3 regions of the Enterobacter sp. TMH.L2 genome follow, and region 3 is predicted to be linked to each of the others. Evidence: riboswitches for the same ligand, from Rfam matches in the RefSeq annotation. Region 3 holds a riboswitch; each other region holds the start of a gene.

Region 1 (4,299 bases), 2.0 Mb from region 3:
GCCGGGATCGCGAGCTGTTCAGCCACGTCTGCCGGGCATTTCACCACGCGTTTGTTCACCCACAGCGTATTTGGCTTTTTACCCCGAAGCACAACCTGCTGCGAAAAGCCCCTGGCCTCTTTCAGCGAATACTCAAACGTCGCATTAATTTGCGTCCCGTAGCCGCGCGAACGCGTCACCACGCCGTCATCTTCCAGCGCCTGCATCGCCTTGCGCACGGTAATGCGTGACACACCCGTGAGCTGGCTGAGATCGCGCTCCCCCGGCAGGATATTGCCCTGCGGCAACAGGCCCGCGCGCACGGCGTTTTTCACCGTTTCGGCAAACCTGAGGTACAGAGGAGCGTTATCCGGAGCGGAAAAGCGCTGTTTGAGCTGTTCAACTAACTGGTGATGAGCCTGTTCCATGGTACGCAATTGTCCGGCAGGGAAGATGAAGCCAGTATAGTACCACTGGTATTACGCTGGCTAAAAACTTCTCTCTTAACCGACAGTTACCACCATTCGTGAAAATGATGTACCGGGCCGATACCGTGCCCGACCTCCAGCGAATCCGCCTGAGCCAGCGCCTTCGACAACCAGATTTTTGCGGCAGCCACGGTTTGCGCCCAGTCGTCATGGCGGGGGCGGAGCGCAGCCAGCGCGGCAGATAAAGTGCAGCCGGTGCCGTGGGTGTTTTTTGTTTGCACGCGCGGCGCGGTAAAGCGCTGGACATCGTGGCGAGTAAATAGCCAGTCCGGGCTTTCTGCGTCGTCGAGGTGCCCGCCTTTCATCAGCACAGCCTCGCAGCCCATTGCCAGCAGCGCTTCACCCTGTTCGCGCATCTCTTTTTCACTGCGCGCGTGGGGCGCATCCAGCAGCGCTGCCGCTTCAGGGAGATTGGGCGTGATCAGCGCGACATGCGGCAATAGCTTCCGACGTAAGCTTTCCACCGCCGACGGGGCCAGCAGCGGATCGCCGCTTTTCGCCAGCATCACCGTGTCCAGCACCACGTTTGGTACCTTATAGAACGCCAGTCGCTCTGCGACGGCTTCAACGATATCGGCCTCTGCCAGCATGCCAATTTTTGTGGTGTCGATGCGCACATCGCTCAATACCGAATCCAGCTGCGCCGCCACAAACTCAGGCTCAATACGATAAACGGACTGCACGCCACGGGTATTCTGCGCCACCAGCGCAGTGATCACGCTTGTGCCGTAAGCGCCGAGCGCGGAGAAAGTTTTCAGATCGGCCTGGATCCCCGCGCCACCGCTTGGATCGGTTCCGGCAATAGTTAATGCGTTGATGCGTTTCATGCCAGCCCCTCCGCGTTAAGCAGATAAAGGGCGTCGAGGAAGGCTGGGGTAAAACTGCCCGGCCCACGGCTGGCGGCGATGGCCTGCTCGCCGGCAAGCGACATAAAGCGGCAGGCGCTGGCGACGTTGTCCAGCCTGTCTCCCGGTAAAGCACAGCACGCAGCAACCACGGCGGAAAGCGCGCAGCCGGTGCCGACCACACGCGTCATGAGTTCTCCCCCGCCGGTCACGGCAAACGTTCGTTCGCCATCGGTGACGTAATCAGTTTCTCCGGTTACGGCAACCACTGCACCGGTTTCGCGCGCCAGTTTTTGCGCCGCCGGGATCGCCGAAAGTGCATCATCGGTGCTGTCTACGCCACGGCCTCCGGCCTGCTCCCCTGCCAACGCCATGATTTCAGACGCATTACCGCGAATGGCGGCTGGTTTCAGTTGAATAATTTCGCGAGCGAAGCGCGTGCGGAAAGCCAAACCACCCACGGCGACCGGGTCTAGTGCCCACGGCGTTTCGGCGCTATTGGCGGCGTGAATAGCAGCCAGCATCGCCGTCGCGCGTTCTGAAGTCAGGGTGCCGATGTTGATCAGCAGCGCGCTGGCAAGCCCGCTAAATTGTGCCGCTTCTTCGGCTTCAATCACCATCGCCGGGGCAGCCCCAAGCGCCAGCAGCACGTTAGCGGTAAAGGTTTGCACTACGTCATTGGTCATGCAGTGAACCAGCGGCGAATACTGACGGAGGTGGTGTAAAACAGAGGCGGCGGTTGCGCCGGGTAGCAGGTCAGGTTGCATAACGGTAAGGCTCCTGTCCGGCGTGAAAGAAGGGACGCCGGACAGGCATCTGACTTCCCTACGCTGGCATTATCCAGATCAGGTGGTACGGGTATTTCTCAGCCTTCACAAAGAAGGGCACCCCGAGTCATTTAAATCAAAATCAAAAGCTTGCGATTAACGTCCCGTTAATCCCTGTTCTGGATCATGCCAGCGGAAAGCCAAAGCCGCAACCCCCTCAAAAACGGCATGTGCGCGGTATCGCGACTCTCGCTGTATCCCACAGCCAAACGACAAAAAAACCGGATTGCTCCAGCCTCGTTCAGTTGTCGTTTTCGTTGTTGTTTTTAAATCCATAGATCTGAATGTGAAGAAGAAAACCGTTTAGCCTCAGAAATTACAAGAATAATCTTAAAAATAAATTATCAAATCAATTATATGCATTGACCGTTTTTATAGATAATTATTTAGTTATTGATTTCTATTATTGATTTCTATTATTGATTTCTATTATTGATTTCTATTATTGATTTCTATTATTGATTTCTATTATTGATTTCTATTATTGATCAATAATTTTTAAAATTTCATTATCAATCAACTGGAATATAACATGCACTCCGAATTCATCGCTGAACCCATAATGAACCTTGTCGAGATTACCCGAAATGACGGGCAAACCGGGCAGTGTCCGATCGTCGATATTAGGTTCAAGAAAATTAATATCGTCAGCACCAAGATGGAAAAAGTACCTCCAGCTCTGGGCCGTGCCAATGCGCAGATCGGCAACGCAGCCAAAACGCGAGCAGGATCCTGAAGCCCGCATCGTCGGCGTGCTGGCTGCGTTACTGAAACAGTCCTGAGGCGACTGTTTAACCCTCTGCTATATCGTGCTTTTTCATTTTCAAAATCAATAAACCGCACAAATTCATTCACCATCTAAATAATTGCACAGATTTTCGCCAGTGCTATTATATCTTTATTAATATTTTTAAGGGAAAGGAACACCCCACATGGCTAATGTTGTATTTCCAAAAACTGTATTTACTACACTTAAACCTTTTAATGATTATAGTGCTAATGATATGCGTTACGGCGATATGTCAGAAGGCAGATTAAAAAGAGAGTTTGGGTTAACAAACGTATCAAATGTCGTAGACCCCTACACATTAACCAGGCTTACCGCGTTCGATAACCCCCAATCAAGATTTGCAGGCGTATACGGTGGAAAGCATAACTCCGGGACTGTAAGCATTCAAGAATGTGCAAAACTACTTTTTGAAGAAATGCTAAAAACATCTCTTCCGTATTCTTGTATAGGTCCGTACAAATATTTGATTAATCAAATGCTAAGGCATTTTTACCGTTCATCTGGAACGCCGTTTAATGATGAGCACTTAAATGCTGCATATAGCCATAAATTGCACTCTAATTATTCTACAAAAAACACAGTAACTTACATGCGAAAATCTATTGGGTTACTTGTTGATTATCAAAATAAAGGATTCCCTCAAGATAGGTTGAAAGACCTTGAAGCTGCAATTGAAATATCTATTCTTCCTAAGTTCAACTCACCTATACATGATAAGATCAACGGAATGGGGATCACCGTTCATGATGTTTACGCAACAAAAATAGATATAATAAGTTTTGATGTGAACGATTCCGGTTGGAAATCAAGAGTTAAATTTACAGGGCAAGACCATTTTGGGCTAGATGTTGATGACATAAGAAAGAAAAAATTCAACCAATTCCAGTTTTTTAAAATATGGTTTGTATTACAGCGATTTAGTCGATTTGGCTTTAAACCATTTTTAACAAATATGGAAGCAGTGATCGACATAGAAGGAAAACGCTGATGCGTATATTTACAATTCTGATCCTGGTAACCTTATTGGGTTATGGTGGTTATTACGTCTTAGGTAATAGAAATGCGATGATTAAGGGCGCTCATTACAATGGAAGTACTGCCGTAATCCTCGTTGATAGACTGCCGTTCACTGAGTCGGCAAAAATTCATTGGTGGGAACGCAATCAGAACCAGATTAGAGAGCAATATCATATCCCTTCTGGTAAGGCTGGCCCATTTCTTATTTCTGTGTTTGCTTTCGGTGATGGTTATCAGGAAGAAGGAAAAGAAGATCGATTATGCTTTAAGGATGTAAAGCCACCTAAAAACTGTATTGATAAAAATATTATCATGCAGATCTGGCGTGAACGCGATGGCAGCACAAGCTATGA
Region 2 (4,299 bases), 480 kb from region 3:
TGGGAGAAGCAGCAGCAGGGCGAGCACAATAAGCAGGCCATCACTAAGTTTTCGGCGCAGAGAATCCTGTGGATCGCGCCAGCCCTGAAGCTGGCTGACGCCGACGGGAATCGCCTTGCTTAACTTCTGACTCAATAACACCAGGCCAAGGCAGCACGCCATTTGCAGCAGAGCCAGCAATGCCGCTTTGGCGGGATCGTAGTCGTAGCTTAATGCCTGAAAAATGGCCAGCTCGATGGTGGTTGCCTGCGGGCCGCCGCCCAGAGAAAGCACGGTGGCGAAGCTGGCGAAGCAAAGCATAAAAATCAGGGCGCCAACCGGGAGTAGCTGGCGGCGCAGCCAGGGCCACTCGACGAAACGGAAGAAATGCCAGCCCTGCATCCCCAGCTGTGCCGCCAGCTGACGCTGTTCCGAAGGGATATTGTTCAGCGCCTGCAGCAGAAGACGAGTCGCCATCGGCATATTAAAGAAGACGTGCGCCAGCAGAATGCCCTGCAGGCCATAAGGGGAAAAGTGCCATTCAACGTCCAGCCAGCCGCAGAGCGTGGCCAGCCAGCCTTCTCGCCCATAAACGGAAAGAATACCAAAAACGGCGACCAGCACAGGTAGCACCAGCGTCATGGCGCACAGCCTCAGCAGCGCCAGTCGGCCAGGAAAGCGGCGGCGGTAGAGCGCGCGGGCTAAAAAGATGGCCGGGAAAACGGAAAGTGCGGCGGAAAGAAAGGCCTGCCAGAAGGAAAAGCGCAGGACGTGCCAAAGATAGTCGTCCCGCAATATGGCAAAGACATCCGTCTGCGGAGCGTTAAGCCACAGCGCCAGAAAAGCCGCCAGGGCTACCGCCACGACCAGCGTTGCGGCAAAGAGCCCTGGATACAGCCAGCCTGGTATTAGCGGCTGACGGCGCGTTGCCATTCATTGATCCATTCTGCGCGCTGGGTGGCCACCTGCTGAGGGAGAAATTCCAGCGTGGTTTGCGGCTTCACCAGGCTGTCGAAGCCCGCAGGTAATGCCACGTTGGTCACCGGATACATCCAGTTGCCGGTAGCAATGGTGTTCTGGAAACCTGACGTGGTGATGAATTTGATAAATTTCTCGGCGAGTTCAGGCTGCTTGCTGTTCGCCAGCCGGCCTGCAATTTCAACCTGCAGGTAATGTCCTTCGCTAAAGTCCGCGGCGGCGTAGTTGTCTTTCTTCTCTTCGATGATGTGGTAGGCCGGGGAGGTGGTGTAGCTCAGTACCAGGTCGGCTTCCCCTTTCAGGAACAAGCCGTAAGCTTCGCTCCAGCCTTTGGTGACGGTGACGGTTTTTTTCGCCAGCTTTTGCCAGGCTTCCGGGGCTTTGTCGCCGTACACTTTTTGCATCCACAGCAGCAGGCCAAGCCCTGGAGTGCTGGTGCGCGGATCTTCGTAAATGACCTTCCATTTTTGATCGCTTTCAACCAGCTCTTTCAGGCTTTTTGGCGGGGTTTTTAGCTTGTTCTTGTCGTATACAAAAGCAAAGTAGCCGTAATCGTAAGGCACGAAGGTGCTGTTCTTCCAGCCGCCTGGCACCTGAAGGACGCCGCTTTCAATATTAGAAGGCGCAAACAGTTTGGTTTGCGTGGCGGCCTCTACCAGGTTGTTGTCCAGCCCCAGCACGACATCCGCTTTGCTGTTCTTGCCTTCCATGCGCACGCGGTTCAGCAGAGAAACGCCGTCTTCCAGTGCCACAAATTTCAGCTCGCAGTTACAGTCGGCCTCAAAGGCTTTTTTCACCGCCGGGCCAGGGCCCCAGTCGGCGGCGAACGAGTCGTAGGTGTAAACGGTTAATACAGGTTTAGCGAAAACGGGCATGGCGGCCAGCGCCAGCAGCGGCAGAAATTTTTTGAACACTTTGCACCTCAGTAAAAGGGGGCAAAGGAATTGAGTTGAGTGTCTCAAATCCCTTCGCCGGCGTTATCCGGATCAGGTTCGACGGGTATTATCTCAGCGCGGACAAACTGTCCTGGCACCCCGTTGAGCAGGGAGGATTCTACTGATTTCCTTTGGGTTACGGAAGTCATGTTACGAAAGCGTTATGGGCCCGGTGGGGCAAACCAGGCTGATTTGAAATCAAACCAGCCTAGCGTGTTCATCCTCACCCCACGCATACTGCGCTGGCCTTCAATGCGCAACCAGTGGTGAATCAATGGGATAACGTCATTGCGCTCCAGCATTTGCTTGCACCACTCAGGCAGGGCCAGCGTTTTGCTGTGCCAGCGACGGGCATCGCCCTGCCAGTCGCCAGGGATGCATTTTTGAATCAGCGGGACTTCGTAAAGCTGGGCAAACAGAGAGTATTCCAGCGGCATGGTGAAGTTCACGCTGTTCAGCCAGATGTCGCTTTCGGCCTCGCCCTGATGCCACTCAGCATAGTCTATCTCCTGCACAACCAGCTTCACGCCCTGCTCTGCCAGTAATTCGGTCATGATGCTACTGATCACCCGGTGCTCTACGTGGTCGCGGTAGTAGGTGAGCGTTATGCTCTCCAGGCCGGCAGGTTTAGGGAGCAACGGCCCGGGCCTCGAATGGTGCCAGCGGGGGAGCAAACCATAAGCCGGGAACCAGTACTGCTGATACTGCTCTGTAGCGCGGTAGATAAGGTTAACCGGGGAGAGAATATGCCCAATCCACTGGCGCACGCTTTCGTCAACGCCAAGGCTGGATCGGCTGTCGAACAGCAGATAGTAGCAACCTTCTTCCGGGCGGCTTTCCACGGCTTTTTCGCTGTCCGGCATGCCCTGGAGCTGCACGCCGCAGCTGGACTCCTCGCCAACTTCCGGTAGTACCCAAAAGTTGACCTCGTCAATGAGTGCCCGGAAGCCAAAGTAATCATCAAAGGCGTGGATCTTCAGCTGGTTGCGGTTGTTCCGAGCCACGGAATAGGGGCCCGTGCCGATGGGCTGGCTGGCGAAATTTGTCATCGTTGTCCATTCGCGCGGCAGGATCATGGCGTTCACGCTGCCCAACAGCCACGGCAGCCAGTCATCCGGCTGACTAAGGTGGATATCCAGTGTCCAGATAGTCGGCGAGGTGATTTGCGTGATATGGGTAAAAAGCGGCAGGGCGTTGATGCGCTGCAGGGAAGAGATGATATCGAGCATGTCCAGCTCGCGACCGTGATGGAAATGGATGCCTGGGCGCAGGAAGAAGCGCCAGCGTAAAGGGGAAATTTGCTGCCAGTGGTGAGCAATGTCCGCTTCGAGTTCCCCATTTTCCTCATTTATTCGCGTCAGGCCGCTAAAAATCTGGCGGGCGATGTGGGTTTCGGAGCGCCTAAGCGCCGAGCCGGGCAGCAGATTTAGCAGCGGGCGATAGTAAAGGACACGCAGAATGTGTCGACCCTGGCGAAAGCTGCGGCCAAGATGAGAAATCAGCATCTGGCGGACAGCGGCTTTGTCGCCGACGATTTGAACCAGCTGATCGATGCGATCCTGCTCCAGCAGATCTTCCGCCCGCTGCTGCTGAAGCGCCAGCCCGGTATAGAGGAAAGTGAGCTGCGAGCGCTTGCCTCGTCCGGCTTCCGCCTGCCAGCTTAGCCAGCCCTTTTCCTGCATCGCATTAAGCAGCGTACGCATATGGCGGCGGGAACAGCTCAGCAAATCTGCTAAATCATTCAGCGTGGTTTCCTGAGGTTTGCCTTCGCAGCATTGCCACAGGCGGATGAATTGTTGTTGCAGGCGTGACGAAGACATAAAAGAGGAACTCCTGGCGGAAACTCATCAATTTAACTCTCCCTATATTACGTCAATAATGATTCCCGATGAAGCGAGGAGGTGTTTATGAAGCGGTCATCACCTGCGAAGTTTTTCCAACAGTACTTTGCCGCAACACAGTTTGTTTGCTCTGGATGGCTGGCTCGCCTGACGGTGGAGCAAAGACTAAGGATGCTCGAAGACTTGATGCAGTGGGAGGTTACAACCCCGATGCCCGAGAACGCCAACGCGCCGACTCATGTGTGACTGAGTATTGGTGCTTTTCACCGGCCAGCAGCTGTTTACTGCTGGCTTTTTTCGTTTAATCTTTATGCATTTAACAAATACCTCTGACGACATCTCCTTTTAAGGACATTCCATGCTCTGGTTTTTGACCCGCGCACGCCGTTTTAACCCTGTTTACGCTGCCTTCATGGCCGTCTCTTTTATGATTGGCGTGGCCGGGGCGTTGCAGGCACCGACGCTTAGCCTGTTTTTAACTCGAGAAGTCGAAGTGAGGCCGTTTTGGGTCGGCCTGTTTTACACCGTTAACGCGATTGCCGGGATTGGCGTCAGTTTGCTGTTGG
Region 3 (4,299 bases):
TGCGCCAGTCGGGAGCCTGTGTAATGGCGCTGACGACGGCGACGCTGCCCACGCCGGTGGCTAAGACGGCAGGTACGCGATCGATGGTTATTCCGCCGATGGCGACGGTGGAGTAATCACCCAGCGTCTGAATATGTTCTGCCAGCTTATTCAGCCCTTGAGGGGAAGAGGGCATCTGCTTGGTTTGGGTAGGGAAGACATGGCCCAGCGCGATGTAGGACGGGTTTGCGCTTAAGGCGCGATCCATTTCCATGTTGTCGTGGGTTGAAAGCCCCAGACGCAGTCCGGCTTCGCTTATCGCCGCCAGGTTGGCGACATCCATATCTTCCTGGCCGAGGTGTACGCCGTAGGCACCGTGTTGGATGGCCAGTCGCCAGTAATCGTTAATGAACAGGCGAGCGTTGTAGCGTTCGCCCAGCGCAATGGCTGCGATGACGTCGGCTTCAACGTCTGCATCGCGTTTGTCTTTAATGCGGAGCTGGATAGTCTTGACGCCAGCCCCGAGGAGACGTTCGATCCATTCCACGCTGTCGACGACCGGATAAAGGCCCAGTCGGCGTGAGGTGGCAGGGAAAGTGAGTCTGGACATTATGCTTCCTCTTGTCTGAGATAAATTTCGCCGCCCCGGGCGCGAAAGTGCTGGGACATATCTTCCATGCCAGCATCTCTCGCCTGTTTTGCGGCGTAATCGCGCACTTCCTGGGTGATTTTCATGGAGCAAAACTTAGGGCCGCACATGGAACAGAAATGCGCGACTTTGCCGGATTCCTGCGGCAACGTTTCATCGTGGTAAGCGCGGGCGGTGAAGGGGTCGAGCGCCAGGTTGAATTGGTCTTCCCAGCGGAATTCAAAGCGTGCTTTGGACATCGCGTTGTCGCGTATTTGTGCGCCGGGATGCCCTTTGGCCAGGTCCGCAGCGTGAGCGGCAATTTTGTAGGTAATTAGTCCCTGCTTAACATCCTCTTTGTTCGGCAGGCCGAGGTGCTCCTTCGGGGTGACGTAGCAAAGCATCGCGCAGCCAAACCAGCCGATCATGGCGGCGCCAATGCCGGAGGTGAAGTGGTCATAGCCTGGTGCGATGTCGGTTGTGAGCGGGCCAAGGGTATAGAAAGGCGCTTCGTGACAATGCTCCAGTTCTTCGGTCATGTTGCGGCGAATCATCTGCATCGGCACATGCCCCGGGCCTTCAATCATCACCTGGACGTCGTAATCCCAGGCAATTTTGGTCAGCTCGCCCAGCGTATGCAGTTCGGCAAACTGCGCTTCGTCGTTGGCATCCTGAATGGAGCCCGGGCGTAAGCCATCGCCCAGGGAAAGGGAAACGTCATAGGCGGCGCAAATTTCGCAGATTTCACGGAAGTGCTGATACAGGAAGTTTTCCTGATGATGGGACAGGCACCACTTCGCCATAATCGATCCGCCGCGCGATACGATCCCGGTCAGGCGCTGCGCGGTCATCGGGACATAGCGAAGCAGCACGCCCGCGTGAATGGTGAAGTAATCCACACCTTGCTCTGCCTGCTCCAGCAGCGTGTCGCGGAACATCTCCCAGCTCAGGTCTTCGGCGATACCGTTCGCCTTCTCCAGCGCCTGGTAGATGGGCACCGTGCCGATGGGCACCGGGCTGTTGCGCAGGATCCATTCCCGCGTTTCATGAATGTAGCGGCCGGTGGAGAGGTCCATCACCGTGTCTGCCCCCCAGCGAGTGGCCCACACCAGCTTCTCCACCTCCTCTTCAATAGAAGACGTGACCGCCGAGTTGCCGATATTGGCATTGACCTTCACCAGGAAATTGCGGCCGATAATCATCGGCTCTGATTCCGGGTGGTTGATATTGGCGGGAATAATCGCTCGCCCGGCGGCGACTTCATCGCGGACAAACTCCGGCGTGATGTTTTCCGGCAGGCGGGCCCCAAACCCTTCGCCGGGATGCTGGTGGCGCAGGACGGCATCGCGAATACGCTCGCGCCCCATATTTTCGCGAATGGCGATGAATTCCATCTCCGGGGTGACAAGGCCTTTGCGGGCGTAATGCAACTGGGTGACGCATTGCCCGGCTATTGCCCGGCGAGGTTTGGACTGAGTTTCAAAGCGCAACTCGTCCAGGCCGTCGTCGGCAAGACGCGCTTTTGTGTAAGCGGAGCTGCGGTCACCCAGCGTTTCGCTGTCGCCGCGGTCGTCGATCCAGGCGCTGCGTAGGGGATTTAGCCCGTTTAACACGTTTATGGCGATGTCGGGATCGCCATAGGGGCCAGAGGTATCGTAGACAGGAACCGCCTCGTTCGGCTGATATTGCGGGGCATCTTTGCTCCCGCCGGTGAGCGTTGGGCTGAGTTGGATTTCGCGCATCGGGATGCGGATATCTTCACGTGACCCGATCAGATAGATGCGTCGGGAGTTGGGGAAGGCGGTGCCTTCAAGCGTGTTGATGAAGTGTTGGGCGGCGGCGCGCTGTTCACGGCGGCCAGGTTTTTTTTCAGATGCAGACATAGCTCATTCCAGGTTTAGTCAGGATATGGCTTGTCAGGACAACGGAAGGAGTAATGGATATGGGCCGCCTGAAAACGGGTGTACCCAAAGACAGAATTACTCTTGTTCCCTTCGCAGGTTCTAACCTGATCAGGTTCCGCGGATCCCGAATTAACGGTCTCAGCCGGTGCATAACGCACTCGGCACTCCGACAAGAATGATCCCACCTTGCGGTGGGAAAGTTGTAAATTACTCGTTAATAGCTAACAACTCAAGCTGGACTTGCCAGCCCGGCAGGATCGCTGGCGCTGCCGTCGAGGTTGTTATCAATAGCCAGGAGGACTAGTTTATCTTCAAGGGTGAAGCGGGACTCCAGGCACTCGCCAATCTCTGACAGCGCCTGCTGGAATTCGACCCAGCTGTCGCGGTCGATGGCGTTTTCCAGATGGGAATCGTAGAGATCCATGATTTGCTGGGTGTTGGCTTCCAACTGAGGGTAGAGCTGGGCTGCGCTTAGCAGCGGGCTGCTGCCTTCCAGGTTGCTGATAATTCGCTCGTAGATACTGAAATGCCCGGAAGAGAGGTAATCCACCAGGCCGTGGCAAAAATTGTCTAACGCTTTTTCGTCGAGCGCGGTGTGCGATTCCTTGTTAGGCTTGATCCCGACCATGTTGTAATAGGCGACCAACAGGTGCTTACGGGCCTGCAGCCAATGGTCAACTAACTCATTACTACCACCAACGCGCTCAGTCAGATTGGCTAACTGGTTCAGCATGATTGAGACTCCGTGAGTTAAAAGATTGAACGCAAACTAACCCAAAAAAGTAAAAACTAATTGTTTATATCAGTGAACACGGGGATGTGCACCAGGTTATGGAACGTGTTATTCAAAACTTAGATCATGGTTGGTGGATAGTCAGCCATGAGCAAAAAATATGGTTGCCTCAGGGTGACTTACCTCACGGCAGCGCGGAAGAATTTCAACTCGTAGGCAGCCGCGCCCTGGATATCGGTGAGTGGGAAGGTGAGCCCGTCTGGCTGATTCGTGAAAACCGCCGCTCGGATATGGGCTCGCTGCGTCAGCTCCTGGATCGCGATGTGGGCCTGTTCCAGCTGGCCGGGCGAGGCGTTCAACTGGCCGAGTTTTATCGCTCGCATAAGTATTGCGGTTACTGCGGCCATGAAATGCACTTCAGCAAAAGCGAATGGGCAATGCTCTGCGGGCACTGCCGGGAACGCTATTACCCGCAAATTGCCCCCTGCATTATTGTCGCTATTCGTAAGGATGATCATATCCTGCTGGCTCAGCACACGCGCCACCGCAACGGCGTCTACACCGTGCTGGCCGGGTTTGTCGAAGTGGGTGAAACGCTGGAGCAGGCGGTGGCTCGCGAAGTTATGGAAGAGAGCAGTATTCAGGTGAAAAACCTGCGCTACGTGACTTCCCAGCCCTGGCCGTTCCCGCAGTCGCTGATGACCGCATTTATGGCGGATTATCACAGCGGTGAAATCAAGATTGACCCGAAGGAGCTGCTGGATGCGGGCTGGTATCGCTATGACCAACTGCCGCTGTTACCGCCGCCGGGCACCGTGGCGCGCCGCTTAATTGAAGATACCGTCGCCCTGTGTCGCGCGGACTATGAATGATAGACTGCGGCGATACAGCTAAAGGAAAGGTAAACATGACTGAACTGAAGAACGATCGTTACCTGCGCGCCCTGCAGCGCTTGCCGGTAGATGTCACCCCTGTGTGGATGATGCGCCAGGCAGGGCGTTATCTACCGGAATATAAGGCGACGCGCGCTCAGGCGGGTGACTTTATGTCGCTGT

What was found. A riboswitch is a leader RNA that binds a small molecule or an ion and turns the genes downstream of it on or off. The one in region 3 is predicted to bind thiamine pyrophosphate.
Region 1: another riboswitch for thiamine pyrophosphate. It lies ahead of thiM (hydroxyethylthiazole kinase); the one in region 3 lies ahead of thiC (phosphomethylpyrimidine synthase ThiC).
Region 2: another riboswitch for thiamine pyrophosphate. It lies ahead of thiB (thiamine ABC transporter substrate binding subunit); the one in region 3 lies ahead of thiC (phosphomethylpyrimidine synthase ThiC).

The regions. Positions count from the first base shown of each region.
Region 1 covers NZ_CP193791.1:1,570,416-1,574,714, reverse strand. Annotated here, with positions in the region: gene ACREYP_RS07515 (GntR family transcriptional regulator) at 1-407, opposite strand, end outside; gene thiD (bifunctional hydroxymethylpyrimidine kinase/phosphomethylpyrimidine kinase) at 494-1,294, opposite strand; gene thiM (hydroxyethylthiazole kinase) at 1,291-2,079, opposite strand; TPP riboswitch at 2,118-2,214, opposite strand; gene ACREYP_RS07500 (DUF3289 family protein) at 3,072-3,917, shown strand; gene ACREYP_RS07495 (DUF943 family protein) at 3,917-4,299, shown strand, end outside.
Region 2 covers NZ_CP193791.1:3,919,231-3,923,529, reverse strand. Annotated here, with positions in the region: gene thiP (thiamine/thiamine pyrophosphate ABC transporter permease ThiP) at 1-912, opposite strand, end outside; gene thiB (thiamine ABC transporter substrate binding subunit) at 888-1,871, opposite strand; TPP riboswitch at 1,903-2,004, opposite strand; gene sgrR (HTH-type transcriptional regulator SgrR) at 2,054-3,712, opposite strand; gene sgrT (glucose uptake inhibitor SgrT) at 3,800-3,979, shown strand; gene ACREYP_RS18760 (sugar efflux transporter) at 4,092-4,299, shown strand, end outside.
Region 3 covers NZ_CP193791.1:4,403,664-4,407,962, reverse strand. Annotated here, with positions in the region: gene thiE (thiamine phosphate synthase) at 1-589, opposite strand, end outside; gene thiC (phosphomethylpyrimidine synthase ThiC) at 589-2,490, opposite strand; TPP riboswitch at 2,580-2,690, opposite strand; gene ACREYP_RS21085 (Rsd/AlgQ family anti-sigma factor) at 2,741-3,244, opposite strand; gene nudC (NAD(+) diphosphatase) at 3,343-4,116, shown strand; gene hemE (uroporphyrinogen decarboxylase) at 4,152-4,299, shown strand, end outside.